Regions from separate parts of the Streptomyces sp. NPDC052101 genome, predicted to be linked through region 3. Evidence: riboswitches for the same ligand, from Rfam matches in the RefSeq annotation. Region 3 holds a riboswitch; each other region holds the start of a gene.

The links. A riboswitch is a leader RNA that binds a small molecule or an ion and turns the genes downstream of it on or off. The one in region 3 is predicted to bind cyclic di-AMP.
Region 1: it holds a riboswitch for cyclic di-AMP, as region 3 does, so the genes downstream of both, AB0L75_RS32175 (M23 family metallopeptidase) here and AB0L75_RS22150 (transglycosylase SLT domain-containing protein) in region 3, are expected to answer to the same signal.
Region 2: it holds a riboswitch for cyclic di-AMP, as region 3 does, so the genes downstream of both, AB0L75_RS32550 (M23 family metallopeptidase) here and AB0L75_RS22150 (transglycosylase SLT domain-containing protein) in region 3, are expected to answer to the same signal.

What each region holds. Positions count from the first base shown of each region.
Region 1 covers NZ_JBFAWH010000023.1:93,346-102,928, reverse strand. The annotation lists gene AB0L75_RS32195 (MFS transporter) at 1-953, shown strand, start outside; gene lhgO (L-2-hydroxyglutarate oxidase) at 1,043-2,266, shown strand; gene trmB (tRNA (guanosine(46)-N7)-methyltransferase TrmB) at 2,290-3,138, shown strand; gene AB0L75_RS32180 (PrsW family intramembrane metalloprotease) at 3,181-4,539, shown strand; gene AB0L75_RS32175 (M23 family metallopeptidase) at 4,606-5,625, opposite strand; cyclic di-AMP (ydaO/yuaA leader) riboswitch at 5,633-5,801, opposite strand; tRNA gene AB0L75_RS32170 (tRNA-Met) at 6,108-6,181, shown strand; gene AB0L75_RS32165 (dihydrofolate reductase family protein) at 6,255-7,388, opposite strand; gene AB0L75_RS32160 (MarR family transcriptional regulator) at 7,459-7,971, shown strand; gene ribA (GTP cyclohydrolase II) at 8,104-8,739, shown strand; gene AB0L75_RS32150 (DHA2 family efflux MFS transporter permease subunit) at 8,778-9,583, opposite strand, start outside.
Region 2 covers NZ_JBFAWH010000024.1:73,145-82,727, reverse strand. The annotation lists gene AB0L75_RS32565 (GNAT family N-acetyltransferase) at 1-904, opposite strand, end outside; gene AB0L75_RS32560 (HPr family phosphocarrier protein) at 1,083-1,364, shown strand; gene AB0L75_RS32555 (GntR family transcriptional regulator) at 1,513-2,199, opposite strand; gene AB0L75_RS32550 (M23 family metallopeptidase) at 2,435-3,190, opposite strand; cyclic di-AMP (ydaO/yuaA leader) riboswitch at 3,203-3,367, opposite strand; gene AB0L75_RS32545 (pitrilysin family protein) at 3,594-4,982, opposite strand; gene AB0L75_RS32540 (pitrilysin family protein) at 4,979-6,382, opposite strand; gene AB0L75_RS32535 (DNA topoisomerase IV subunit A) at 6,639-9,098, shown strand; gene AB0L75_RS32530 (GTP-binding protein) at 9,119-9,583, opposite strand, start outside.
Region 3 covers NZ_JBFAWH010000012.1:91,875-101,457, forward strand. The annotation lists gene AB0L75_RS22140 (DUF2092 domain-containing protein) at 1-875, opposite strand, end outside; gene AB0L75_RS22145 (polyprenyl synthetase family protein) at 1,357-2,367, opposite strand; cyclic di-AMP (ydaO/yuaA leader) riboswitch at 2,920-3,099, shown strand; gene AB0L75_RS22150 (transglycosylase SLT domain-containing protein) at 3,104-3,595, shown strand; gene AB0L75_RS22155 (HAD family hydrolase) at 3,765-4,577, opposite strand; gene AB0L75_RS22160 (carboxymuconolactone decarboxylase family protein) at 4,643-5,104, opposite strand; gene AB0L75_RS22165 (FAD-dependent oxidoreductase) at 5,258-6,460, opposite strand; gene AB0L75_RS22170 (ATP-grasp domain-containing protein) at 6,507-7,769, opposite strand; gene fahA (fumarylacetoacetase) at 8,054-9,271, shown strand; gene AB0L75_RS22180 (hypothetical protein) at 9,410-9,583, shown strand, end outside.

The sequences.
Region 1 (9,583 bases), on a different contig from region 3:
GGGAGACGGGCTCCACCGAGGGTTCCGGCGCACCGATCAAAGTCGGCCACAGCGATGTACGCAAGCTGCGGGAGGCCGCCGAGGACGCGCGGCGCTGGGACTCCAAGTACGGCGGCGGGGACTGGCGTTCGTCGATGGTGCCGGAGTGCCTGCGGGTGGAGGCGGCGCCGCTGCTGCTCGGCTCCTACTCCGACGAGGTGGGCCGCGCGCTGTTCGGGGCGTCCGCCGAACTCACCCGGCTCGCCGGATGGATGGCCTTCGACACCGGCCAGCAGGAGGCGGCGCAGCGGTACTACATCCAGGCGCTGCGGCTCGCGCGCGCGGCGGCGGACGTGCCGCTCGGCGGCTATGTGCTCGCCTCCATGTCGCTCCAGGCGACCTATCGCGGCTTCGGCGACGAAGGGGTCGACCTGGCGCAGGCCGCGCTGGAGCGGAACCGGGGGCTGGCGACCGCCCGCACGATGAGTTTCTTCCGGCTGGTGGAGGCGCGGGCGCACGCGCGTGCCGGGGACGCGCAGGCGGCGGGTGCGGCGCTGAAGGCCGCGGAGGGGTGGCTCGAACGATCCCGGGAGGGGGACAACGATCCTTCTTGGCTTGGTTTTTATGGGTATGACCGGTTTGCCGCCGATGCTGCCGAATGCTACCGGGACCTGAAGGCACCCCGGCAGGTGCGGCGCTTCACCGAGCAGGCGCTGTCGAAGCCGACGGAGGAGTTCGTGCGCTCGCACGGGCTGCGGCTGGTGGTGTCGGCCGTCGCCGAGCTGGAGTCCGGCAACCTGGACGCCGCGTGCGAGCAGGGCGTACGGGCCGTGGAGGTGGCCGGGCGGATCTCCTCGGCCCGGACCACCGAGTACGTGAAGGATCTGCTGCACCGACTGGAGCCGTACGGCGACGAGCCGCGGGTGGTGGAGCTGCGGGAGCGGGCCCGGCCGCTGCTGATGGCTCCGGCCTGAGAACCCTCGCCACCTGCGTTTGAAGGCATTGTCAGTGGTGCAGTGCACAAAGGCATTGTCAGTGGCGCAGTGCACTATCGAGGTGGGAGGTGGTGCAGGTGCCGGTCGGGGCGTACGACTGTGATGTGCTCGTCGTGGGCGGGGGGATCGTCGGGCTGTCCACGGCGTATGCGATCACGCGGGCCAAGCCGGGTACGCGGGTCACCGTCCTGGAGAAGGAGCCGGGTCCGGCCCGGCACCAGACGGGGCGCAACAGCGGGGTCATCCACAGCGGCATCTACTACCGGCCGGGCTCGCTCAAGGCGCGGTACGGGGTGCGGGGCGCCGCCGAGATGGTGAAGTTCTGCGCCGAGTACGGCATCGCGCACGCCGTCACCGGCAAGCTGATCGTCGCCACCGAGCGGGACGAGCTGCCGCGCCTGCACGCGCTCGTGCAGCGCGGCCGGGAGAACGGCATTCCGGTGCGGGAGCTGGGCCCCACCCAGATCGGCGAGTACGAGCCGGAGGTCCGCGGCCTCGCCGCCATACACGTCGGTACGACCGGCGTGTGCGACTTCGTGGGGGTCGCCCGGCAGCTCGCGGCGGCGTCGGGAGCCGAGATCCGGTACGGCGCCCGGGTCGTACGGATCGACCGGCGCCCCGATCGCGGTGTGGCCGTGCTCACCTCGGCCGGGGACGTGGTGCGGGGGCGGGTGCTGGTCAACTGCGCCGGGCTGTACTGCGACGAGGTGGCGCGGCTGACCGGGGACGAGCCCGAGGTGCGGATCGTGCCGTTCCGCGGCGAGTACTACGAGCTGGCGCGGCCCGAGCTGGTGCGGGGTCTGGTCTATCCGGTGCCGGACCCGGCCTTCCCGTTCCTCGGGGTCCATCTGACCCGGGGCATCGACGGGGGCGTGCACATCGGACCCAACGCGGTGCCGGCGCTGGCCCGGGAGGGGTACGGCTGGGGGGTCGTACGCCCCCGGGAGCTGGCCGGGACCGTGGCATGGCCGGGGTCGTGGGAGATCGCCCGGCGGCACTGGAGATACGGGGTGGGGGAGCTGCACCGCTCGCTGTCGAAGGGGGCGTTTCTGGAGGCCGTGCGGAGGCTGCTGCCCGGGGTGGAGCCGGACGACCTGGTGCGGGCCCCCGCCGGGGTGCGGGCGCAGGCGGTGTTGCGGGACGGGACGCTGGTGGACGACTTCCTCATACGGGAGGGGAGCCGGGCGGTGCATGTGCTGAACGCACCGTCTCCGGCGGCCACTGCTTCGCTGCCGATCGGGCGGGAGGTCGGGCGTCGGGTGCTGGACATGCTGGAGAGGGCGTCCTCGTAGGGCGCCGTAAAATCGGAAGCACTGTGTCTGACTCGCTGAACGCCCCAGAAGCCCCCTCGCCGGTTCCCCACACCCCCGGCGTGTCCGTCCGGCATACCCGGGCCAAGGGGGAGCCGCGGTTCCCGGACGGGCCCAAGGCGGATCCCGCCGGGTCGCACTTCGAGCGGCGGATCCGGAGTTTTCAGCCCCGGCGCAGCCGGGTGACCGCCGGGCAGGCGGACGCCCTGCAGCGGCTGTGGCCCAAGTGGGGCCTCGACATCGACGGGCAGCGGGTCATCGACCTCGGCGAGCTGTTCGGGAACGACAAGCCCGTCGTGCTGGAGATCGGGTTCGGGATGGGCGAGGCCACCGCGCAGATGGCGGCCGCCGACCCGGACACCAACGTCCTCGCCGTCGATGTGCACACCCCGGGCCAGGGCAATCTGCTGGGTCTTGCCGACCAGAACGGGCTGGCCAACGTCCGGGTCGCGAACGGCGACGCGATCATCCTGCTCAGGGAGATGCTCACCCCCGACTCGCTCGACGGGCTGCGCGTGTACTTCCCGGACCCCTGGCCCAAGAAGCGCCATCACAAGCGTCGGCTGATCCAGCCCGAGTTCCTGTCGCTCGCCGCGACCCGGCTCAGGCCCGGTGCGCTGGTGCACTGCGCGACCGACTGGGAGCCGTACGCCGAGCAGATGCTGGAGGTGCTCGGCGCGCATCCCGACTTCGAGAACACGCAGGAAGACGGCTGTTTCGCCCCGCGCCCCGAGTTCCGTCCGCTGACCCGTTTCGAGGGACAGGGACTGGACAAGGGACATGTGGTGAACGATCTGCTGTTCCGCCGCGTACCGCACCAGGACCGATCACCCGAATCTCACCAGGGCCGATAAACCGCTCCAGCCCCTCGTCCCGTCACCGTTAGGGTCGATGCCGTGGCCACCAGTCCTCCGTTTCCGACGTATCCCCCGGGCCCCGACGGCCTTGTTCTCCGTCATCCGCACTGGTGGCAGCGCAGGTGGGTGCGGTACGGGGCACTGATCACGCTGCTGGCGCTGTCCGGTCTGGTCATCCTTGCGCTGGTGCGCCGGCAGACCGGCACCGAGGGGTTCGTCGTCGGGCTCCTGCTGGCCATGCTGCCCGTGCCGTGGCTCATAGCCGCCTTCCGGTGGCTGGACCGGGTGGAGCCGGGCCCCTGGCGGAACCTGATCTTCGCCTTCGCCTGGGGCGCGTGCGCGGCGGCGCTGATAGCCATCATCGCCAACAGCTTCGCGACCAAGTGGATAGCCACCGCCACCGCCGACCCGGCCGGCGCGAACACCCTCGGCGCCACCGTGATAGCGCCCGTCGTGGAGGAATCCGCCAAGGCCGCCTCCGTCCTGCTCGTCTTTCTCTTCCGCAGGCGTGACTTCACCGGGATCGTGGACGGGGTGGTGATAGCGGGCATCACCGCCACCGGGTTCGCGTTCACCGAGAACATCCTCTATCTGGGTACGGCCTTCGGGACCGACCAGCTCACCGGCGACCGGGGCATCGCCTCCGTCACCGCCGCCACCTTCTTCGTGCGCATCGTGATGTCCCCGTTCGCGCACCCCCTGTTCACCACCCTCACCGGTCTCGGCTTCGGCATCGCCGCGCTCTCCGCCGAGCGGCAGCGCGGCCGGCGGGTGCTGCTGCCGGTCTGCGGCCTGCTGCTCGCGATGAGCATGCACGCCTTCTGGAACGGCTCCTCCACCTTCGGCGAGTTCGGTTTCTTCGCCGTCTACGGCGCCTTCATGGTGCCCGCGTTCGGCCTGCTGACCTGGCTCGCGATCTGGACGCGGCAGCGGGAGCTGCGGACCGTACGGGAGGAACTGCCGGCGTATGTGCTGGCCGGGTGGCTGGGGCCGGCCGAGCCGTTCGCGCTGGCGTCGATGGGGGCGCGGCGGACGGCCCGTGACTACGCCCGGCACCACCATGGCCGGCCGGCGGCGCGGACGGTGGCGCAGTACGAGGCGTACGCCACCTCGCTCGCGTTTCTGCGGCACCGGGGGCGCCAGGGGAAGGCCGGGGCCGACTTCGTCGTACGGGAGCGGGAGCTGCTGGACGAGCTGTGGAAGCGGAGGGAACTGGCTCGGCCGGCCCTGGAGTACGCGGCGCGGGCGGCTGCGCCGGCTTGGCCGGTGTACGCGGCGCCGGCGGCGATGGCATGGCCGGGGTACGGATATCCGGCGGCGCAGATGCCCTCGGCGTCCGGGCCGGCGTACGGGTATCCGACGGCACCGTATTCCGCGTACAACCCGTATCGGTCGTAGACGATCGGCGCCGGCGGTGGATGATCTCGTTCCGCCACCGGCGCCGGGTTCACACGGATGTCACGGTCAGGGGGTGAGGCCCTTGTCCCGCAGCCAAGGCGCCGGGTCGATGGCACTGGCCTGGCCGTTCGGGTGGACCTCCAGGTGGAGGTGCGGGCCGGTGACGTTGCCGGTGGCGCCGATCCGGCCGATGACATCGCCGGTGGAGACCTTCTGGCCGACCGAGACGTTGATCGAGGACTGGTGGCAGAACCACAGCTCGGTGCCGTCGTCCAGGGTCAGGACGGTGCGGTAGCCGTAGGCGCCGGCCCAGCCCGCCTCGGTGACCGTGCCGCTGTGGACGGCCTTGATGAGGGTGCCGGTGGGGGCGGCGAAGTCGAGGCCGGTGTGGTAGCCGGAGGACCACATCGCGCCGGGCTGGCCGAAGGTGCCGGTGATCGTGTACGAGACGACCGGCAGTGTGTACTGCTTGGCCAGCTCGGCCAGTCGCTTGGCCTCGGCCGCCTTCTTGGCGTCGGCCTCCGCCTGCTGTTTGGCGTCGGCGGCCTTGGCGGCGGCGGCCTGCTCCGCCTTGGCGGCCGCGTCGGCGGTCTCCTTCTCGGTGGCGGCGAGCGCGGCGGTGGTGGCCTTGCTCTCGGCCTTGCTCTGCTGCTGCTCGGCCTGGGCCATGATCCGGTTGCGCAGGGCCTCGCCGGCGTTGCCGCTGTCCGCGCTGTCGGAGGCCATGCCGGCCCTGCTGAGCGCGGTGGCGGCCTCCGGCTTGGCGGCGGAGTCTGTACCGAAGAGATGCTCGACCGAGTCTGGCAGGGATATGGAGACCGGCGGCTTGCCGGTGTTGGCGCTGGCCATGCCGCCCGCGCCGACGGCGGCCATCACACCGACGCCGAGGACGGTGGAGCTGCGCGCGAATCCGCCGCGCTGCTTGGCGACGCGGTGCCGGCCACGGACCGGGGCGAGGGAGTCCTCGGTGGGGTTCCACTCCTCCCAGGGGCCCTCCTCGGCGCGGTAGCCGCCGTAGCCGAAGGTGTCGGGCTCCGCCTCCGCGGGCATGAACGGGGCTTCTGGGGCAGGATGGTTGGACGCCACTCGGGCGCACTCCTTTCCTTCCTCCGCCTACCGGGTTAGCTGACGGGTTCGGAGCAGGAAGGTCTCCTACGCGCGTATACCGGGCGTGGACTCTGCGAGTTCACACCGGCATTCGCGTGATTCACCCCAAGGTGGTGGTTCCCCGGTTCCCTCGCGGGATTCGGCGCGTGCGCACGGAGCCGCCTCTTGTGACGGCTGGGACGACCGCGCTGCGTTATCGAACGTTAATAGACCTCAGAGTCACTTTCCAAGCCGTTCGTCTTGATCATTAACGTTTTCCGCCGCGGACTTACCGGCCAGGAGTGGCGCAAACCGGGCGAGTTGACTGCCACTAAGGAGCGTCGACGCTTTTGATGGTGACTCGATGTCATGCGGAGGGCGCTCGTCCGGTCACGGCCGGTAACGATGATCTTGATACTCCCGCCCACTCTGAACCGATGTGCATCGCACCCCACGGATGACGTACACTGGTGACACAACGACGCGGGGTGGAGCAGCTCGGTAGCTCGCTGGGCTCATAACCCAGAGGTCGCAGGTTCAAATCCTGTCCCCGCTACTGAAGACTCAGGGCCCGGAAACCAATGGTTTCCGGGCCCTGAGTGTTTGACCTGAGCGTGTTCCGGGTGGACTCAACCCACCAGGTGCCGGTTCGGCGCCTTGGCCTGCTCCTCGTACTCCGGCAGTACGACCACCTCGACACCGCCCTTCGCCAGCACCCCGGTCCCGTCGGCCGCGTCCACGAACGTGTCCGGCTCCCGCCACGCCGTGACCACGCGCCGCACCCCCGCCCCAAGGATCAGCTCGGAGCACGGCGCCGGCCGGGAGGCCCGCCGGGCGCACGGCTCCAGGCTGCTGTACACGGTGGCGGCGGCCAGCCGCGGATCCGCCGGGTCGATCTTCGCGAGCGCCGCCTCCTCCGCGTGGACCACGGGGTCCTCGCCCTCCCGGGAGTGGCCGCGCGCCAGCTCGCTGCCGTCCGCGGCGACCACGACCGCGCCGACGCTGAACGCCGTCCGCGAGGGCGGGCACAGCGCGGCGAGTTCGCAGGCGGTGCGCAGCCAGTGCCGGTCGGCGGCGGTGGGGAGCGGGCCGGTGCCGGGGGCCGTGGGCTCGTAGCGCATGAGGACCACGTCCTCGATACGGCGGGTCTCGGTCAGCCGCAGCCGGCCGGCCTGGTAGGTGCCCGGGCCGAACAGGCGGGGCGCGGCCGGGTCGCCGACGAACAGCGGGGCAAGGACCAGCTGCAGCTCGTCGGCGAGGCCCTGCTGCAGCAGCTGGGTGTGGACCGTGCCGCCGCCCTCGACCATCAGCCGCCGTACGCCGCGCACGTCGTGCAGGTGGGACAGCAGGGCCCGCCAGTCGAGGCCGGGGCCGAGCGGGACGATGTCGGCGGCGCCGCCGAGGCGGCGGGCGGCCAGCTCGGCGCCCCGGTCGGTCGTGTAGACGAGCTTGGCGCCGCCGGTGTGCCAGAAGCGGGCGCCGGGGTCGAGGTCGCCGGTGGCGGTGACGGTCACCTTCAGCGGGTACTCCGGCCGGCCCTCCCGCACCCGGGCCGCGCGGCGCTCGGCGGAGTTGACCAGCAGCCGCGGGTTGTCGGCGCGGATCGTGCCGGCGCCGATCAGGATGGCGTCGACGGAGGCCCGTACCGCGTCGACCCGGTCGAAGTCGGCCGGGCTGGACAGCAGCAGCCGGTCGGGGCCGGTGTCGTCCAGGTGGCCGTCGAGGGAGACGGCGGCGGACAGCAGCACGTACGGATACGACATGGGCGCGCTCTCCCTGCGAGTTTCAGAAGTCACTCTTGGTTCAAGTTTTAAACAAACCTACACTGGCAGCATGACGACCCGCTGGCTCACCCCCGAGGAGCAGCGCGCCTGGCGCGCGTACCTCGCCGCGACGCACCTCCTGGAGGACGCGATCGACCGACAGCTCCAGCAGGACGCCGGCATGCCGCACCTGTTCTACTCCGTGCTGGCCAACCTCTCCGACGCGCCCGACCGACGGCTGCGCATGACCGATCTCGCCGAGACGCTGAAGATCACGCGCAGTCGGCTGACCTATGCGGTGACCCGCCTGGAGCGCGACGGGCTGGTGCGCCGGGAGGACTGCCGCTGGGACAAGCGCAGCAGTATCGCCGTACTGACGGACGAGGGGATGGCCGTACTGGAGCGTACGGCGCCCGGGCATGTCGAGACCGTGCGCGCCACGTTGTTCGACCGGCTCACCCCGGAGCAGGTGCGGCAGCTGGAGGAGATCTTCACGGGGGTCGCGCGCGGGCTGCAGGGCGATGACGCCGAGGCCGGGGCGGCGGACGACGTGCCCTGGCGGCGCCGGTCGTCCTGCTCCTGAGCCACGCTCTCCGCTCCTGGGTCACATCCCGCACCCGGAAAACAATTGCTTTAAGTTTGAAGCATGGGGTAGGGTCCCCTTCGAACCGCTGATTCAAATCTGAAACAGCTGCCCGCTCCCGGAGGGATCCGCATGCCCGACACCCCCGCCGCCACGCCGCGTGCCCGCGTCCGGGTACCGCTGCGCTTCCACGACGGCTACAGCGTCGACGCCGACCTCGTCACCTTCCACGGTCTGACCGACGGCCAGGAGCACATCGCCGTCGTCCTCGGCGACCCCGGCCCGGTCCCCCTGGTGCGCCTGCACTCCGAGTGCCTGACCGGCGATGTCTTCGGCTCGGCCCGCTGCGACTGCGGTCCCCAGCTGCGCGAGGCGGTCGAGCGCATCGCCGACCGCGGGGGCGTTCTGCTCTACCTCCGCCAGGAGGGCCGCGGCATCGGCCTCTACAACAAGCTCGACGCGTACGCCCTCCAGGACCAGGGCCTCGACACCTACGAGGCGAACGCCGCGCTCGGCCTGCCGGAGGACGCCCGCGACTACACGGCCGCCGCGCAGATGCTCGCCGCCCTCGGCATCGAGGAGCTGGACCTGCTCTCCAACAACCCCGACAAGGCCGAGCAGTTGCGCACGCTGGGTGCCGTCGTACGGGACCGGGTGCCGACCGGTGTCTTCACCACGGCCCACAACGTCCGCTACCTGCGCGCGAAGGTCCTGCAGACCCGCCACACCCTGCCGCTGGCCGAACTCACGGAACTGAACGCGGGCTGACGGAGCGGACCGCGGGACGGCGGGACGGCGGCTGGCGGTCAGCCGGGGTCCCGGCGGCCCGGCAGCCGCAGGGCCGGCAGTGCCGCCAGGGCCAGCAGGGCCGCCGCGACGGTGTACGCGGTCCGGAAACCGGCCGGGGCCATGCCCGCCGAACCCAGCACCACCGACAGCACGGCCGTGCCGACGGACGCGCCCAGCTGGGAGTTGATGCTCAGCGCGGTGCTCGCCGCGGCCAGCCGGTCGGCGGGCAGTCCCCGGCTCGCGGTGGTCATCGTCGGCATCAGCACCATGGCGGTGCCGATGCCCATCACCATCGCCGACGCGACCATCCGCCAGGGCGCGACCCCGGGCACCCCGGTCTGCCAGGCCAGCAGCGCCATCCCGAGGGCGGCCAGCACGATCCCGGCCGGGATCAGCCGGCGCGGTGCCACCTTGTCGATCCGGCGCGCCGCGATCTGCATGGCCGTACCGGCGACCAGACCGGTCGGCGCACCCAGCAGCCCGGTCGCCGTGGCGCTCAGTCCGCGCTCCTGCTGCCAGTACAGCGGGCCGAGCAGCATCGCGCCGAAATAGCCGCAGGTGAACAGGGCGAGCGTGCCGGCGCCGGCGGCAAAGGTGCGGTCGCGCAGCAGCCGCAGGTCCAGCAGGGGCGCGGACGCGGTGAGCGCCCGGCGTACGAAGGCCGCCGCGAGGGCCGCGCCGGCGAGCGTCGGCAGGAGGGCGCCGGGTGCGGTGAAGTCCCCGCGCTCGCCGCCGCGGGCCAGGCCGTACAGGAGCAGGGCGAGGCCGGGCGAGAGCATCAGCAGGCCGGGCAGGTCCAGGCGGGCGGCACTCCGCCCGGTCC
Region 2 (9,583 bases), on a different contig from region 3:
GGACACCGTGCTCGCCGCACTCGGCGACCACGGCGGGCACGTACTCGGCGGGTACGGCGACGACGGCGAGGTCGACGGGGCCCTCGATGTCCCGCACGCATCGGTACGCCGGCACCCCGTCGACCTCCTTGAGGTCCTCGGGGAAGGCCTTGTTCACAGCGTGCAGGCGGCCGCCGTAGCCGGCGTCCCGGATGTTGTCCAGGACGCTGCGGCCGACTCCGCCGGGGGCGCGGCCGACACCGACGACCGCCACGGAGCCGGGCGCGAGCAGCCGGCGTACCGAGCGGGCCTCGGCCCGCTGCTCCCGCGCGCGCTGCACGGCGAGGGAGCGGTCGGTGGGTTCGAGGTCGAACTCCAGGCGGACGACGCCGTCCTCGAAGCTGCGGTTCTGGGTGTACCCGGCGTCCGTGAAGACCTTGATCATCTTGCTGTTGGCGGGCAGCACCTCGGCGGCGAAGCGGCGGATGCCGCGCTCGCGGGCGACGGCCGCGATGTGCTCCAGGAGGGCCGAGGCGACTCCGCGGCCCTGGTGCGCGTCCTGCACGAGGAAGGCGACCTCGGCCTCGTCCGCGGGCGCGGAGGCGGGCATGCCGTCGGCGCCGATGCGGTCATAGCGTACGGTGGCGATGAACTCGCCGCCGATGGTGGCCGCGAGTCCCACCCGGTCCACAAAGTCGTGGTGCGTGAAGCGGTGGACGTCCTTGGCGGAGAGTCGGGGGTACGGCGCGAAGAAGCGGTAGTACTTCGACTCGTCCGAGACCTGCTCGTAGAAGCTGACCAGGCGGTCGGCGTCATCAACGGTGATGGGCCGGATGCGCGCGGTACCCCCGTCGCGCAGCACCACGTCCGCCTCCCAGTGGGCGGGGTACTCGTGCCGGTCCTGCCGGTCCGCCGAGGTCTGCATGGGCCCCAGAGTACGGCTCGCGTACGACAACGGCGCGGGGCAGTCTGTGGAGGACGAAAGTCGGATCGAGGCCGCGGTCCGACGACACGACCGGGACAGGACGAAGGTCCGATCCGGGCATGCTTCACGATATGGGAAACTGGTCTAGACAACCCTGAAGACTGAAGGGCAGCAACACATGGCTGAGCGCCGCGTCAACGTCGGCTGGGCCGAGGGCCTCCACGCCCGCCCCGCTTCCATCTTCGTCCGAGCCGCCACGGCCGCAGGCGTCCCGGTGACGATCGCCAAGGCTGACGGCAACCCCGTCAACGCGGCCTCCATGCTGGCCGTACTGGGCCTGGGTGCCCAGGGTGGCGAGGAGATCGTTCTCGCCTCCGAGGCCGACGGCGCGGACATCGCCCTCGACCGTCTGGCGAGGCTGGTCTCCGAAGGCCTCGAGGAACTGCCCGAGACGGTCTGAGTACCGGCGCAACCAACGCACGGGAGCCGCGTCGTCCTTTTCGGGCGGCGCGGCTCCGCCCTTTCCGGGCCCATTGCACGCACACCGGAATTCGAGCAACGGAAATACACCGCCACCGAATTACTCTTCTTTGTATACGGCGTCCGTGTTAATGCCGGAGGCCCGACATGTTTACGGCGTGTTGCGAAGTCCTCACACGCTCGGCGGCCCCGGGAAAACGCAGCCGGTGCGCGGCCGTCGCGCGTTCGGTGTGCAGCGCCGTGACCGCCCGCGCGCGCTCGCCGTCGCCGCGCGCCACCGCGTCCACGATGGCGCCGTGTTCCACCCAGGCCTCCACCGGGCTCGGCGACGTCTCCACCGTGTACATCCAGGCGATCTTGTGACGCAGCTGGGTGAGCATCGCGGTCAGCGAGGGGCTGCAGGAGGCCTGGGCGAGCGTCTCATGGAACCAGCTGCCCAGTGAGCGCAGATCCTCGCTGTGCCCCCTTCTGGCCCGCTCCTGACCCAGCCTGACCAGGCCGCGCAGCACCTTCAGATGGGCCTCCGTGCGCCGCTGTGCGGCCCGGGCGGCGCCGAGCGGCTCCAGGAGCGTGCGCATCTCCAGCAGGTCGGCGGCCTCCTGCTCGGTCGGCTCGGCCACGCACGCGCCCGCGTGCCGGCGGGTGACCACGAAGCCCTCGGCCTCCAGGGTGCGCAGCGCCTCGCGGACGGGGACGCGCGAGACGCCGTAGCGGCGGGCCAGGACTTCCTCGGTGAGGCGGCCGCCGCGCTCGTGGACACCGGCGACGATGTCGTCCCGGATCGCCGTGCATACCGAGTGCGCCGGAATACGCATGACCGACCTCCGCCTTAATCCCCGTGAAACGTCGACGATGGACGCGTGTTCCGTGACTCTATTCCAATGGGCCGGAATTTCCGACGGCGGGTCGGAATCCATGGATATTTTTTGGTCAGCAAGTCCGGTGTCCACCGCTGTATCCCGCTGTGCACCTCATCCCGCTGCGCACCGCGCAAAACGGCGAAGGCCCCGGCTCGGTGAGCCGGGGCCCCAATACCGCACGGGCGTCGGGTCAGACGTTCACGCCGTGCCCGCGGAGGTAGGCGACGGGGTCGACGTCCGAGCCGTAGTCGGGAGTCGTACGGGCCTCGAAGTGGAGGTGCGGGCCGGTGACGTTGCCGGTCGCGCCGGACAGGCCGATCTGCTGGCCCGGGGTGACCTGCCGGCCGACCGAGACGCCTATGGACGACAGGTGGCCGTACTGGGTGTACATGCCGTCGGCCATGCGGATCACGATCTGGTTGCCGTACGCCCCGCCCCAGCCGGTGGAGACGACGGTGCCGGAGCCGACCGCGTGGACGGTCGTGCCGCTGGCCGCGTGGAAGTCGATTCCGGTGTGCGAGCCGGAGGACCACAGGGAGCTGCTGGCCTTGTAGCCCGTGGAGACATAGGAGTCGGCGATCGGGGCGACGAAGGCGTTCAGGCGCTCGCGCTCGGCCTCGCGGGCGGCGCGGGCCTGGGCCGCGCGCTCCTGCTTGGCCTTCTCCGCCGCCGCCTTGGCCGCGGCCTCCTCGGCCGCCTTCTGCTCGGCGGCCTGCTTCTGGGCGGCGGCCTGGGCGTCGATCTGCTCGGCGATGTCGTCGCCGACACTGATCACCGGGGTGAGACCGGTCTGCTCGGCGGTGTTCTCGGCGGCGAACGCCGGGGCGGTCGCGAGGGTGCCGATGACGCCGGTGGTGGTGAGGGCCGCGATACCGGCCGCCTGAGCGGTGGTGCGCTTGACCCGGCCGGGCTTGCGATGCTTCCCGGTGGCGCACATGAACGCCATGAAGTGGCTGGTCCTTTCCTTCCCTCTCGCCTACCGGGTTAGCTGACGGGTTCGGAGCAGGAAGGTCTCCTACGGGCCCCCTCGCGACACGCGCGGGCGCCCGATTCACCCCAGGGACTGCGATGGGTCCCCGGCTCCCCTGGCTCGCGCCGTACGGGGACTCGGCGATGGCTGTCCGGTGCCGCGGGTGCGGCGCACTGCCTACTGACGAACAGCCCGGACGACGCTACGAAAGCCTGCTTTCCAACCCCAAACGGATCCGGGATTTTGTAGCGCATCCCACAGGGCAGACAGGCAACCTCCGCCGCAAATCGGGCATCTGGGGAAGGGAGTGGAACAGCAGGGGCCCTGACGGCCTGTAGACCGTCAGGGCCCCACGCGCGCGTGCGGCGTCCGCCGCGTACTACTCCGCGGAGACGACCGTGACTTCGCCGATGCCGAGCGCCTCCACCGGCGCCTTGATCGCGGAGGCGTCACCGACGAGGACGGTCACCAGGCGGTCCACCGGGAACGCGTTCACGACGGCCGCCGTGGCCTCCACCGTGCCCGTCGCGGCCAGCTGCTGATACAGCGTCGCCTGGAAGTCGTCGGGCAGATGCTGCTCGACCTGGTCGGCCAGCGTGCTCGCCACGGCCGCCGCGGTCTCGTACTTCAGCGGCGCCACCCCGACGAGGTTCTGCACGGCCACGTCCCGCTCGGGGTCGGTCAGGCCGTCCGCGGCGAGGGTGCGCAGCACCTTCCACAGGTCGTCCAGCGCGGGGCCGGTGTTGGGGGTGTCCACGGAGCCGCTGATGGCGAGCATCGAGACACCGGTGCCGTCCGGGGCGGAGCGCAGGACCTGCCCGAACGCGCGCACACCGTAGGTGTAGCCCTTCTCCTCGCGCAGGACGCGGTCCAGGCGGGAGGTGAGGGTGCCGCCGAGGCAGTAGGTGCCGAGCACCTGGGCGGGCCACACGCGGTCGTGCCGGTCGGAGCCGACGCGGCCGATGAGCAGCTGCGTCTGGACGGCGCCGGGGCGGTCCACGATGACGACCCGCCCGGTGTCGTCGGCGCTCACCGACGGCACGGGCCGCGGCTCACCCGGGGTGCCGGTCCAGGCGCCCAGGGTGTCACCGAGCAGCGCGTCCAGGTCGATGCCGGTGAGGTCGCCGACCACGACCGCGGTGGCCGTGGCGGGACGGACGTACCGGTCGTAGAAGGCGCGTACGGCGGTGGCGTCGATCTTCTCGACCGTGTCCTCGGTGCCCTGGCGCGGGCGGGACATGCGCGAGGTCGCCGGGAACAGCTCCTTGGACAGTTCCTTGGCGGCCCGGCGGGACGGGTTGGCCAGCTCGTGCGGGATCTCGTCCAGGCGGTTGCGGACCAGCCGCTCGACCTCGCTCTCGGCGAACGCGGGCGCGCGCAGGGCGTCGGCGAGCAGGCCGAGGCCCTTGGCCAGGCGGGAGGCCGGGACCTCCAGGCTGAGCCGGACGCCGGGGTGGTCGGCGTGCGAGTCCAGCGTGGCGCCCGCGCGCTCCAGCTCGGCGGCGAACTCCTCGGCGGAGTGCTTGTCGGTGCCCTCGGAGAAGGCCCGCGCCATGATCGTGCCGACGCCGTCCAGGCCGGCCGGCTCGGCGTCCAGGGGCGCGTCCAGCAGCACCTCGACGGCGACGACCTGCTGGCCGGGGCGGTGGCAGCGCAGCACCGTCAGGCCGTTGCCGAGCGTGGCGCGCTCGGGGGCCGGGAACGCCCACGGCTTGGCCTCGCCGGGCTGCGGCTGGGGGTGGAAGTCCATGGTGGCGAGCTGGGTCACTTGGCCGTCTCCTCGTTCTCGTTTCCGGCCTCTACGGTCGCTTCCTGCTCCGGGTCCTCACCGCGCCCCGCCTCCTCGGTGTGCTCGGCGGAATCGGCTGACAGCGGCTCGTAGACGAGGACCGCGCGGTTGTCGGGGCGCAGGCGGGCCTTGGCGACCTCCTGGACCTCCTCGGGGGTCACCTCCAGGACGCGCTTGACGGCGGTGAGGGCGAGCTGCGGGTCGCCGAACAGGACGGCGAACCGGCACAGTTCGTCGGCGCGGCCGGCGACCGTGCCGAGCCGGTCCAGCCACTCGCGCTCCAACTGGGCCTGGGCGCGCTCCATTTCCTCGGGCGTGGGGCCCTCCTCGGCGAACCGGGCCAGCTCCTCGTCGATGGCGGTCTCGATGACCGGCACCTCGACGTCACCGGAGGTCTTCACGTCCAGCCAGCCCATCGAGGGCGCGCCGGCGAGGCGCAGCAGGCCGAAGCCGGCCGCGACGGCCGTACGATCGCGGCGCACCAGCCGGTTGTACAGGCGGGAGGACTCGCCGCCGCCGAGGACGGTCAGCGCCAGGTCGGCCGCGTCGCACGCGCGCGTGCCGTCCTCCGGGAGCCGGTAGGCGGCCATCAGGGCGCGCGCAGGGACCTCCTCGACGACGACCTCGCGCTTCTGCTCGCCGATGACCTCCGGCAGGGATCCGTCGCGCGGTTCGGGCTTGCCGTCGTGCGCGGCGATGGACCCGAAGTACTTCTCGACCCAGGCGAGCGTCTGCTCGGGGTCGATGTCGCCGACCACCGAGAGCACCGCGTTGTTCGGCGCGTAGTAGGTGCGGAAGAACTGGCGGGCGTCCTCCAGGGTGGCCGCGTCCAGGTCCGCCATCGAGCCGATCGGCGTGTGGTGGTAGGGGTGGCCCTCCGGGTACGACAAGGAGGTCAGCTTCTCGAAGGCGGTGCCGTAGGGCACGTTGTCGTAGCGCTGGCGGCGTTCGTTCTTGACGACGTCCCGCTGGTTCTCCATGGACTCGTCGTCCAGGGCGGCCAGCAGGGAGCCCATGCGGTCGGCCTCCAGCCAGAGCGCCAGCTCCAGCTGGTGTGCGGGCATGGTCTCGAAGTAGTTGGTGCGCTCGAAGCTGGTGGTGCCGTTGAGCGAGCCGCCGGCGCCCTGCACCAGCTCGAAGTGGCCGTTGCCCTCGACCTGCGCCGAGCCCTGGAACATCAAGTGCTCGAAAAGGTGAGCCAGGCCGGTACGTCCCTTGACTTCGTGGCGGGAGCCGACGTCGTACCAGAGGCAGACGGCCGCCACAGGGGTCAGGTGGTCCTCGGAGAGCACCACGCGCAGACCGTTGGCCAGCCGGTGTTCGGTCGCTGTCAGGCCCCCAGAGCCTGCCTCGGCCGTGGTCGTGTGACCCATGGGCATGTACGTCCCTTCGCGAGCGGAGGCGGTTGCGCGAACCGCGGTTTTCCTGCCGTTCCTGCCACTGTATGCAACGTGCGGGGGACCCCGGAGAAGTTCCCGCGGGACGTACGCCCACAGCGGATCCCGTAGCCTGCCCCGGACCCCCGGAGGTTCCGGGAAGCCCGCCGGGACCGGGTCGTGGCACGGGTTGTCAGTGCCGCGGTCCACAATGGTCGGCGTCAGATCCGTCAATCGCTTCAGCAAGGAGCCGGCAGCGATGGCCCGCCGCAGCACGAAGACCCCGCCGCCCGACGACTCGTACGAGGAGAAGATCCTCGACATCGACGTCGTGGACGAGATGCGTGGCTCCTACCTCGAGTACGCGTACTCGGTCATCTACTCGCGCGCCCTGCCGGACGCCCGTGACGGCCTCAAGCCGGTGCACCGCCGCATCGTCTACCAGATGAACGAGATGGGCGTGCGCCCCGACCGCGGCTATGTGAAGTGCGCGCGTGTCGTCGGCGAGGTCATGGGCAAGCTGCACCCGCACGGCGACGCCTCGATCTACGACGCCCTGGTGCGCATGGCCCAGCCCTTCTCCATGCGTGTGCCGCTGGTCGACGGCCACGGCAACTTCGGCTCGCTGGGCAACGACGACCCGCCGGCCGCCATGCGGTACACCGAGTGCCGGATGGCCGAGGCGACCAGCCTGATGACCGAGTCGATCGACGAGGACACGGTCGACTTCACGCCGAACTACGACGGCCAGGAGCGGGAGCCGGTGGCGCTGCCCGCCGCCTTCCCGAACCTGCTGGTGAACGGCTCCTCGGGCATCGCGGTCGGCATGGCGACGAACATGCCGCCGCACAACCTGCGCGAGGTCATCGCGGCCGCCCGCCACCTGATCAAGTACCCGAACGCGGACCTGGACGCGCTGATGAAGCACGTCCCGGGCCCGGACCTGCCCACCGGCGGCCGCGTCGTCGGCCTGGACGGCGTCCGGGACGCGTACGCGACCGGGCGCGGCACCTTCAAGATGCGCGCGACGGTCTCGGTGGAGACGGTCACCGCGCGCCGCAAGGGCCTCGTGGTCACCGAACTGCCCTTCACGGTCGGCCCCGAGAAGGTCATCGCGAAGATCAAGGACCTGGTCAACGCGAAGAAGATCCAGGGCATCGCCGACGTCAAGGACCTCACCGACCGCGAGCACGGACTGCGCCTGGTCATCGAGGTCAAGAACGGCTTCGTGCCGGAGGCGATCCTGGAGCAGCTGTACAAGCTGACCCCGATGGAGGAGTCCTTCGGCATCAACAACGTGGCGCTGGTGGACGGCCAGCCGCTCACGCTGGGCCTGAAGGAGCTGCTGGAGGTCTACCTCGACCATCGCTTCGACGTCGTCCGCCGGCGCAGCGAGTTCCGGCGCGGCAAGCGCCGCGACCGGCTGCACCTGGTCGAGGGTCTGCTCACCGCGCTGGTCGACATCGACGAGGTCATCCGGCTGATCCGGTCCAGCGAGAACTCCGCGCAGGCCAAGGAGCGCCTGATCGAGCGCTTCTCGCTGAGCGACGTGCAGACGCAGTACATCCTCGACACCCCGCTGCGCCGGCTCACCAAGTACGACCGCATCGAGCTGGAGGCGGAGAAGGACAGACTCACCGCGGAGATCGCGGAGCTGACCCGGATCCTGGAGTCCGACGCGGAGCTGCGCAAGCTGGTCTCGGCCGAACTGGCCGCCGTGGCCAAGAAGTTCGGCACCGACCGGCGTACGGTCCTGCTGGAGTCCGCGGGTGCCGCGGTGGCCGCGGTGCCGCTGCAGGTCGCCGACGACCCGTGCCGGGTGCTGCTGTCCTCGACGGGCCTGCTGGCCCGTACGGCGACCGACGAGCCGTTCCCGGAGCAGGCGGGCGCCAAGCGCGTCAAGCACGACGTGATCGTCTCGGCCGTGCCGGCGACCGCGCGCGGCGAGATCGGCGTGGTGACCTCGGCGGGCCGCCTGCTGCGGGTCAACGTGGTCGACCTGCCCCAGCTGCCGGAGTCCGCCTCGTCCCCGAACCTCTCGGGCGGCGCGCCGCTGGCGGAGTTCGTCTCCCTGGAGGACGACGAGACGGTGGTCTGCCTGATCACGCTGGACGAGTCGTCCCCGGGTCTCGCGCTCGGCACCGAGCAGGGTGTCGTCAAGCGCGTGGTGCCCGACTATCCGTCCAGCAAGGACGAGTTGGAGGTCATCACCCTCAAGGACGGCGACCGGATCGTCGGCGCGGTGGAGCTGCGCACCGGCGAGGAGGATCTGGTCTTCATCACCGACGACGCACAGCTGCTGCGGTTCCAGGCGTCCATCGTGCGCCCGCAGGGCCGCCCGGCGGGCGGTATGGCGGGCATCAAGCTCACCGAGGGCGCGAAGGTCATCGCCTTCACGGCCGTCGACCCGGCGGCCGAGGCGGTGGTGTTCACGGTGGCGGGCTCGCGCGGCACGCTGGACGACTCGGTACAGACCACGGCCAAGCTGACCCCGTTCGACCAGTACCCGCGCAAGGGCCGGGCCACGGGCGGCGTGCGCTGCCAGCGGTTCCTGAAGGGCGAGGACTGCCTGTCGGTGGCCTGGGCGGGCCCGGTTCCGGCCCGCGCGGCACAGAAGAACGGCACCCCGGCGGACCTGCCGGAGCTGGACCCGCGCCGGGACGGCTCGGGCACGTCGCTGCCGAAGACGGTGTCGGTGGTCGCCGGGCCGGTGCTCTAGACAGGCGGGTCGCCGGTGCTCTAGACAGGCGGGTCTTCCAGGCGCTGGGCGGGCGGATCTTCCAGGTCCGCATCGTCCGGTCCCTGTACGTAGCGCAGGACGCCCCACATGCCGTGCTCGTCGGTGTGCGGGGCGTCGTTCTTGCACGCCTCCAGTTCCTTGCCGAGGGCACCCGCGTCGATGCCGGAGCCGATCAGCACGAGCTGGGTGAGGCGGGCGTCGGCAGGGCCCCAGGGCTCCGGGTAGAAGCGCAGGAACCGGCCGACGGCATGCACGGCGTACCGGTTGAGGGGGTCGTACGGCCCGAAGTAGACGTACCCCTTGATCCTGTACAGCCCCTCGGGCCGGCTGTCCAGGAACGCCATGAGCGCGCGGGGATCCATGGCCGCGCCGGAGGTGAAGGACAGGCTGTCGTAGCCGGTGTGCAGATGACCGGTGTGGTCCTCGTGCTCGTCGTCCCCGGTGTGCTCGTGGAGGTCGTCGAA
Region 3 (9,583 bases):
ACCTTCGCGCCCTTGGGCGGGGTGAAGTCGAACGTGGAAGCGGCCGGCTTCCCGAAGGAGACCTGGGTGAAGCCCGCGTCGAGGACGGCGGCGCCGCCGCTCTTCGGGGTCAGCGTGAACTTCAGCGGCATGCCCGTCTTCGCGTCGACGGCGATACTGATCGCACCGACCGTGGTACCGGACTGCCGGGGCTTGATCAGCAGCTTGTAGGCGTCGCGGCCGGCGACCTGCTCGGTGCCGTCGACGGTGACGGACGTGGTGTCGTCCACCGACTTCAGCGCCTGGTCGGCGAAGTCCTTCGGCGTGGCCGGCGGTTCGGCCTTGTGGTCCTTGCCGGCGTCGGCCGAGGTGCCGTGGTAGACGTCGTTGGTCTTGCTGTCGTAGCCCCACACGTCCTTGCCGTTGTGGATGAGGCTGTACTCGGAGCCGCTCTCCAGCAAGGACAGCTTCTGCTTCTGGGGGCCGTCGGATGCGACGCGCAGCGTGTGCGTGCCGGAGACCAACGAGGTGAGCTGGGACTGCGGGTCCGCGGAGGAGCCCTTGCCGGAGCCCTTGGCGGCGCCGGAGGCCAGGCTGTTCTCCAGGCCGCCGAGGTTGGGCAGGCCGAGGTCGGTGCTGATCCGCATGGTGCCGGACAGCTGCTGCACGTCCGACTTGGCGATCTTCTCGATGAGCTGCTGTGCGGTGATCTTGGGCAGGTCGGGGTCGCCGGAGGCGGCGAGCGCCGGGACCAGCCCGATCGTGGCCGCCGCCACCCCCACCACCGCGACCGGGACCGCGTAGCGCGCGGCCTTGCGGCGCCCGGCGTGCGGGGCTTCGTCCCGCGCGGCGTCCCCTCGCGCGTCCACTGCGTCGTCGGATTCGTACGGTGCCATGTGTGCCTTACCTCCGTCGTCGGCGGCGGCTGTCCTCACGCTGGTGCACCTGAGCCGCCATTCTCACCCGAATCGGTGAGGAGTGGTGATGTCCGTGGTTTCCATCTCACCAAATCGGCCTTGAGGAAGCGTCAGACCTCGGAGCCAACTCCGTGTACGCCTGCGGTATGACACGTAGGGGCAGCGACTCCCCCGACCCGTAAGGGTCTCACCGGAGCGGAGTGAGCCGTAAGGGGGCGCACAGGACTGGACCGTAAGGCTGGTGCTGCCGGGAAACCGCGTCCCGCGGAAGCCGACCGACCGGAGTGTCATGCGGCCTCCGGTCGACCGGGCACGGATCGACACGCTCGGCCGGGCGTCAGCCGGTGCGTCGGCCGGGCGTCATCCCACGCCCTCGGCCCGCACCCGCCGCCGGTGCGATCGGCCGGGCGTCGGTCGGCGCGCGGTCAGCCGGAGGGCAGCCCGCGCGATCAGCCAGGCCTCAGCCCGCGCGGTGGACCACCGCGTCGCACAGCTCCAGCAGGGCCGCCTTGGCGTCGCACTCCCTGAGCGGCGCCAGCGCGGCGCGGGCCTCCTCCGCGTACCGGACGGTGTCCCGGCGGGCCTGCTCCAGCGCGGGGTGCGCGCGCAGCGCGGCCAGCGCCTCGGCGTGCCGGGCGTCGTCGGTGAGGTCGGAGTCGAGCAGCTCGCACAGCGCGAGGTCCTCGGGCAGGCCGAGGCGGGCGGCCCGCTCGCGCAGCCGGAGCACGGGCAGCGTCGGGATGCCCTCGCGCAGGTCGGTGCCGGGGGTCTTGCCGGACTCGTGCGAGTCGGAGGCGATGTCCAGGACGTCGTCGGCGAGCTGGAAGGCGACGCCGAGCCGCTCGCCGTACTGGGTGAGCACGTCGACGACCGTCTCGTCGGCGCCCGACATCATCGCGCCGAACCGGCACGAGACCGCCACCAGCGAGCCCGTCTTGCCGCCGAGCACGTCCAGGTAGTGCTCGACCGGGTCACGGCCGTCCGAGGGGCCGGCGGTCTCCAGGATCTGGCCCGTGACCAGCCGCTCGAACGCGAGGGCCTGCACCCGGACCGCCTCGGGGCCGAGGTCGGCGAGGATCTGGGAGGCACGCGCGAAGAGGAAGTCGCCGGTGAGGACCGCGACGGAATTGCCCCAGCGGGTGTTGGCGCTGTCCACGCCGCGCCGCACGGCCGCCTCGTCCATGACGTCGTCGTGGTACAGCGTGGCCAGGTGGGTCAGCTCCACGACCACGGCCGAGGGCACGATGCCCGGTGCGTAGGGGTCGCCGAACTGGGCCGCGAGCATCACGAGCAGCGGCCGGAACCGCTTCCCGCCGGCTCGCACGAGGTGCTGCGCGGCCTCCGTGATGAACGGGACCTCGCTCTTGGTGGCCTCGAGCAAGCCTTCCTCGACAGCCGCCAATCCGACCTGGACATCGGCTTCCAGAGCCTGGTCCCGCACGCTCAGCCCGAACGGCCCGACGACGGTCACGAGGGGTCTCCTGTCTGCAGGTGTCTGCTGGCGATTACACGGTTTGTCGATAGGTCGCTGCCATCACTCAAGTCAGCGTATCCGGTCCTCTTTCGATCACCGATAGCGCCCACCGGTCCAGCCCGGGCGGTACCGGATCATGACCGGTATGGTTTTGATCAAGTGGTAAGAACGGACATTTATCGACTTAACAGGACTTCGCACGGTTTGTCGCGAACCAAGAGGCGAGCGGAGTAACAAGTACACCTCCGCCCGCGCACCCCTCCACTCCCCGCCTGCGCGATCACCCGAATCCCTCATGTCCGATTTGCTTTAATTTGCTACTTCGTGAGTTGGGTCACGGGCGGCCATCGGCGCCCCCACCACCCGACCACCCCTTCCCTCCTTGCCCCGTCGGCGAGTTGAGGGTTGGCAACCGCAAAGGATCAAGTACCCCATAGGGCACAGATCAAGGTCAAATAGTGCTTTGTGTGAATCCAGTACTTGTTCCCGACATGTGCTCTCGCATACGTTCCGGGCCGTCGGGCGGACGCCGAATCCTGCCGCCGCCCGCGTAACCCATCGACGAACTCATTCGTACGGCAGGAGCGGGGGACCCAGGTAAGTCGCCGGACCGGACGGCACACGTCGCACCGGAACGGCTAGGGGTGAAGCCGTGCCTTTCCCGAGGCACGGCCGGGCACCTCCCCGCCCGAACCCGACAGCTCACCTCGCAGGCGTCGGAGAGGACTTCCCCATGCGTGCTTCCGCTCAGCCCCGCCGTACCCGCACCAACCGCCTCTTCCGCGCCCTCGCCGTCGCCGGCACCGGTGCCGCCGTCCTCGCCCTGCCGCTCTTCGGCGCCACCGGCGCCTCCGCGGCCACCGGCACGACGGCCTCCACCACCGCCACCACGGTCTCCGGGTACCCGAACAACCTCGACGGCTGGATCCGCGAGTCGCTCGCGATCATGGCTCAGAAGGGCATCCCGGGCAGCTACAACGGCATTTACCGCAACGTCATCCGGGAGTCCTCCGGCAACCCGCTGGCCATCAACCTCTGGGACTCCAACGCCGCCGCGGGCACCCCCTCCAAGGGTCTGCTGCAGGTGATCGACCCGACCTTCAACGCCTACCACGTGGCCGGCACGGCGTTCTCCCCCTACGACCCGGTCGCCAACATCACCGCGGCCTGCAACTACGCCGCCGCGCGCTACGGCTCGATCGACAACGTCTACAGCGCGTACTGACGGTCCCCGGCCGCGAGGCAGAACACCGGCCGACAGACCGACGCACGTCGGTGAACCGGCACGACATCGGCCGCCCGGCACGTACCCGCACCTGACGGACGGGGGCGTGCCGGGCGGCCGCCGTGCGTCCACCGGGCCCGCCACGGACGGCCGCGTACTGATGTGCCGGTCAGTCGGTCGGAAACAGTCTTTCGAGGACGGCGGCGATGCCGTCGTCCTCGTTCGACAGGGTGATCTCATCGGCCACCGCCTTGAGTTCGGGATGCGCGTTGGCCATCGCGACCCCGTGTCCGGCCCAGTCGAGCATCGGGATGTCGTTGGGCATGTCACCGAACGCCACGGCCTGCCGCGCGGCGATGCCGAGCCGCTCGGCGGCCAGCGCGAGACCGGTCGCCTTGGTCACCCCGGACGGCTGCAGCTCCACGGTCCCCGGCCCCGACATGGTGACGGTCGCCAACGAGCCCACCACCGCGCGCGCGATGGCCGCCAACTCGTCGTCGGACAGGGCCGCATGGCGCAGCAGCACCTTGCTGATGGGCGCGCACCACAGGTCGTCGCGCCGGCCGACCCGCACCGCGGGCAGGGTCGGGTGCGGCATCCGATAGCCGGGCTCGATGAGCGTGAGCCCGTCGACGCCGTCCTGGTCGACGGCCGCGTACACCTGCCCCACCTCCGCCTCGATCTTGCCGAGCGCGGTCTCGGCCAGCTCCCGGTCCAACCGGACCGACCACAACAGGCGGCCGGATCCGGCGTCGTAGACCTGTGCGCCCTGCCCGCACACCGCGAGCCCCGTGCAGCCGAGGCGCGCGAGGAGGGGCCGTACCCGCGGGGCCGGGCGGCCCGTCACCACCAGGTGGCGGGCGCCGGCCCGGACCACCCGCGCGAGCGCGGCGAGCGACCGGTCGGAGACGCTGTCGTCGCCGCGCAGCAGCGTTCCGTCGAGGTCGGTGGCGATCAGTGCATACGCGGGGGAGGCTGCCATGATCAGAGAATACGGATACCTCGCCCCGCCGACTCATCTTGTCGTCCTGCGTACTTACGTACTGGTCAGCCCCAAGTGGTGCCCGCAGGCTCCTTGATGGTGGTGTTGATGCGGTTGAACATGTTGGTGAGCGAGATGGTGAGGATCAGCGCGGACAGCTGCTTCTCTTCGTAGTGGTCGGCCACTTCGTCCCACAGTGTGTCCGGAACCGGCTCCTCGGAGCGGTCGGCGAGCCGGGTCATCCGCTCGGCCAGCTGCAGCGCGGCGCGCTCGGCGTCGGTGAAGAACGGCGCCTCGCGCCAGGCGGCGACGGCGGCGATCCGCTCCTCGCTCGCGCCGGCCTTGCGCAGGTTCGCCGCATGGGCGTGCGCGCACGCGCTGCAACCGTTGATCTGGCTGGCCCGCAGTCCGACGATCTCCCCCAGCTCCGGCGGCAGCCCGCCTTCCCCGATCCCCTGCAGAAGCGTTCCGATGCCCTTCAGGGCGGTCGGGAGAAGGTAGGCCGCGTTGGTCATCCGTGCCTGCATGATGCTGTCTCCTGGGTGTCAGTGATGTGCGTCGATCGCTTGCACTGCACTGACGGAGCGCAGGCGGCTGATGTGACGGCCCCGGACGGGTCCGCCCGAAGGCCTCAGCCGTGGTCCGCCGCCCGGTGATCGCCATGGTCCGCCGCCTGGTGTTCAGCCATGGGCCGCCGCCAGGTGTTTCGTCAGCCGTGGGGAGGCGAACTCCGTGCCGCAGACGAAGCGCATCACCGGGCCGTAAGACGACGCGGCCGGCAGGCCGGTGAAGTACAGACCGGGCACGGAGGAGACAAAGCCGGAGCCGAGCCTGGGCGTGCCGCGGCTCACCGCGAGGCGGGTGCGCAGTTCGTGGCCGAGGAAGTCCATCGCCGCGATGTCGACGCGGTAGCCGGTGGCGGCGATGACATGGTCGGCGGCGATCCGCTCGGTGGTGCCGCCGTGCGTGCGCACGGTGAGGACGGGGCTGCCGTCCGGCGCCTCGGCGGCCGCGACCCGCTCGACGTCCTGCACCTGTACGGCGCTCTCGAAGCGCTCGCGCAGCCACCAGGCGCCGAGCGGTCCAAGGACACGGCGGACCAGGTAGTGACGGGTGGCCTCGGGTAGGTAGCGGTAGGGGTGCGGGTAGTAGCTGAGCGCCCACAGCGACCAGGCGTTGCCGAAGGGGGACTCGGGGCGCAGCTTCGGCTGGTCCCAGGGCGGGGCGCCGAAGGCGACCCGGCCGCGGCCGCGCGCGACCACACGCACGCGTGCCCCCGCTTCGGCGGCGAGCGCCGCCGTCTCCAGCGCGGACTGGCCGGCGCCGACCACGATCAGCTCCTTGCCCGCGAACCGGCTCAGGTCGTGGTGCTGGGAGCTGTGCGAGACCGGGCCCGAGGGCGCCGGTCCGTCGGCCGCGGCTCCCGCCAGCTCCGCCGGCAGGTGCGCGAGGCCCGACAGTCCGGTGGCGACGACGACCGCGCGCGCGGTGAACATCTCGCCCGAGTCCAGCTTCAGTTCGAAGCCGCCGCTCTTGTCGCGGTCCACGGCGACGACCCGCACCCGCTCCAGCTCGGGGACCAGCTTGTGCTGGAACCACTCGCCGTAGGCGATGAACGTCTCCGCCGGGATGATGTCCTCGTCGCTCACCAGGCGGCGGATGCCGGCCGCGTCGCAGTAGTCGGCGAGGGTGTGGCCGGGCTGCGGGCAGTCGAAGTTCGAGGCAGCGGGTGTCGACTTCAGGAGCATGCCGTCGGGCATGTGGTCGCGCCAGCTGACCATGGGGGCGCCGAAGACGCGGACGGGCATGCCACGCGCCCTCAGATGGGCGGCGGTGGACAGGCCGAACGGCCCGGCCCCGATGACTGCAACCGGTCGAGTCACGAAGTCCCTCCCCAGGACACGGTGCGCCACCTCTTGGTGGCCTTGCCTACTTCGTGGTGGTGCTGCCGCGGCGGTTGGTCCGCCACAGCTGATACAGGTGCTTCGCGCCCGGGCGCACGAAGCGGGCGAGCATCGTGACGAACGGCAGCGGGTCGTCACCCGCGAACCAGGCCAGCTCCGTGCCGCTCGCCCTGGCCGGCGCGTGCGGCGTCGTATAGCCGCTGCGACGGTAGGCGAGGAGGGCGGGCAGGTCGATGTTCTCCACGATGTAGCGGTGGCCGGCGCGCTGTTCCCCCTCCGGAACGGGGCGGCCGGTCAGGTTCAGATGCATCGCGCGTACGACGTCCACGCCCGACTCGTTCTCGAAGAGCCGGAACTGGGCGCCCATGCGCGGGTTGAAGTCCAGGAGCTTGTACTGTCCGTCGCGCCGGTCGAAGCGCAGGTCGAGGTCGATGATGCCGCTGTAGCCGATCTGCTTGATGAAACGTGCGGCGAGGTCGGCGAGTTCCGGGTTGTCGACGACGTACGCGTTCGCCGTCATGCCGGCGTGCGGCGGCCACGAGCGGACCTTGACGCCGGTGAAGAGTGCCAGGGGGCTGGAGTCCTGGTCGAAGCTGGCGTGCACGATCCAGTCCTCGGCCTCCTCGCGCGGCAGGTACTCCTGGAGGATGACGCCCGGCCGCGCTCCCCAGTCGCGGGCGAGGGTGAGCAGGCCCTCGCGCGTGGCGATCCTGGTGGTGCCGCCCACCGCGGGCCGTTCACGCCGGACGAACGCCTCGCGGTTCTTGGCCACCACCGGGAAGCAGGCCGTTTCGGCGAAGGCGACGATGTCCTCGTACGACTCCGGGAACGCCGACGCGGGGCTCGCGATGCCGTGCTCCACACACAGTTCGTGCAGTCCCTGCTTGCTGGCCAGGCGGCGCGGCAGCGCGGGATCGACCCGCGGGAAGAGAAAGGATCCGGCCAGATCGTCCTGGTGCTCGGCGATCAGTACGGCCGCTTCCTCGTCGGTCGGGACGAGCACGGCGGGACGGCCGATGCGGTGGCCGATACGCAGCAGTCCCTCGACCAGACGGCCGGGGTCCTCCGCACCGGACGTCGGCCACACGAAGGCCTTCTTCAGATAGCGCGAGGAGGCCGCGGGCGTGTACGCGTCCTCGGTGATGGCGTACATGGGCACGCCGAGCCGGCCCAGGCTGCGGATCGCTCCGACGCCACCGTGGTGCAGCGGATAATCGCCGAACTTGACGATCAGTCCCGGCACGTCACGGTCCGCCTCGAACGGCACACTGACGCCACTTTCGGCCACGGGTCCCCCCACGTGTCCCCCATTGGAACGGACCCACCCCGTCCGTGTCCCCAAAGGACGCTAAGCCGGAATTGCCGCCTCCGACAAGGCCTATTCGGACATTGCGAACTCTTTAGACAGGGTGCGAGCAACCTTTCGAAGCCTCTTCTACGCACGCCTTTCGGACACCCCTGGAGACGCCTCTCGGTGCACTGCCCAAGACACGCATCCCGGCCGTAACGTGTGGCGCGACCACATGCAATACAGCGCCGTGCACGGCCCGGATGAGAGTGAGGCAGCACCCCATGCCCCCCTTCGACGTCCCCGAGGGCGACCCCTTCGGACCGCACAACCTTCCCTATGGCGTGTTCTCGCCGTCCGGCAGCACGGAACGGAGGGTCGGTGTCCGGTTCGGGGACCACGTCCTCGACGCGGGCGCCGCGGCCGCCTCCCTCGGCTCGCCGTACCACTCGCTGCTCGCGCGGCCCACCCTCAACTCGCTGCTCGCCGCCGGCCGCCCGGTCTGGTCGGACGTGCGGCGCGCGATCACCTCCTGGATCACGGACCCCGCGCACCACGAGGCGATCGAGCCGTTGTTCCGTCACCTGTCCGAGGTGACCCTGCACCTGCCCTTCGAGGTGGCGGACTACGTCGACTTCTACGCCTCGGAGAACCACGCGCGAAACGTCGGCCAGATCTTCCGCCCGGACGCCGAGGACTCCCTCACCCCGAACTGGAAGCACCTGCCGATCGGCTACCACGGCCGCTCCGGCACGGTGGTCGTCTCCGGCACCGACGTCGCACGGCCGTCCGGGCAGCGCAAGGCCCCCACCGACCCGGCACCCGTCTTCGGCCCGTCGGTCCGGCTGGACATCGAGGCCGAGGTCGGCTTCGTCGTGGGCGTCCCGTCCGAACTGGGCAGCCCGGTCGCGCTGGCCGGCTTCCGCGACCACGTGTTCGGCCTCTGCCTCCTGAACGACTGGTCCGCGCGGGACATCCAGGCCTGGGAGTACGTCCCGCTCGGCCCCTTCCTCGGGAAGTCCTTCGCCACCTCGGTGTCGGCGTGGATCACCCCGCTGGAAGCGCTGGAGCACGCGCGCGTGGCGCCTCCGGAGCGCACGCACCCGCTGCTGCCCTATCTGGACGACGCCGCGCCCGGCATCGAGCCCGGCGGCTACGACCTGCGCATCTCCGTCGCGATCAACGGCCATGTCGTCTCCGAGCCGCCCTTTTCGACCATGTACTGGACCGCCGCCCAGCAGCTCGCCCACATGACCGTCAACGGCGCGTCGCTGCGCACCGGCGACCTGTACGGCTCGGGCACGGTCAGCGGCCCCGAGGAGCGGCAGCGCGGCTCTCTGCTGGAGCTGACCTGGAACGGCCGCGACCCCCTCGAACTCCCCGACGGCAAGCGGGCCTTCCTGGAGGACGGCGACGTGGTGACCCTGTCGGCCTGGGCTCCCGGGGCGGACGGCCGCCGTGTCGGGCTGGGAGAGGTCAGCGGACGAGTCGTGACGAAGTGAGCGGTATCGGACCGAACGCTCTCGGAGCGAGCCCCACCTTGTAACAAGGAGTTGACACAAGTCCGCCTTGGCGAGCACCTTGTACTCACCGCTTGATACAAGTGGTGAGTACAAGTCGTGCTTCCACGGGGGACCTCCATGACCGATCTCGACATGACCGCCCCATCGACCGCCTCCCGGGGGCCGGTCGACCGCTACGCCCGCTGGACGGGGGTCGCCACGGGCGCCCTGGCGGCCTGCTGGCTGTCCGCGCTCGACCACGGCGACGGCGCGCTGTACGCCGTCCCGGCATTCGGCCTGAGCGCGGTCGCC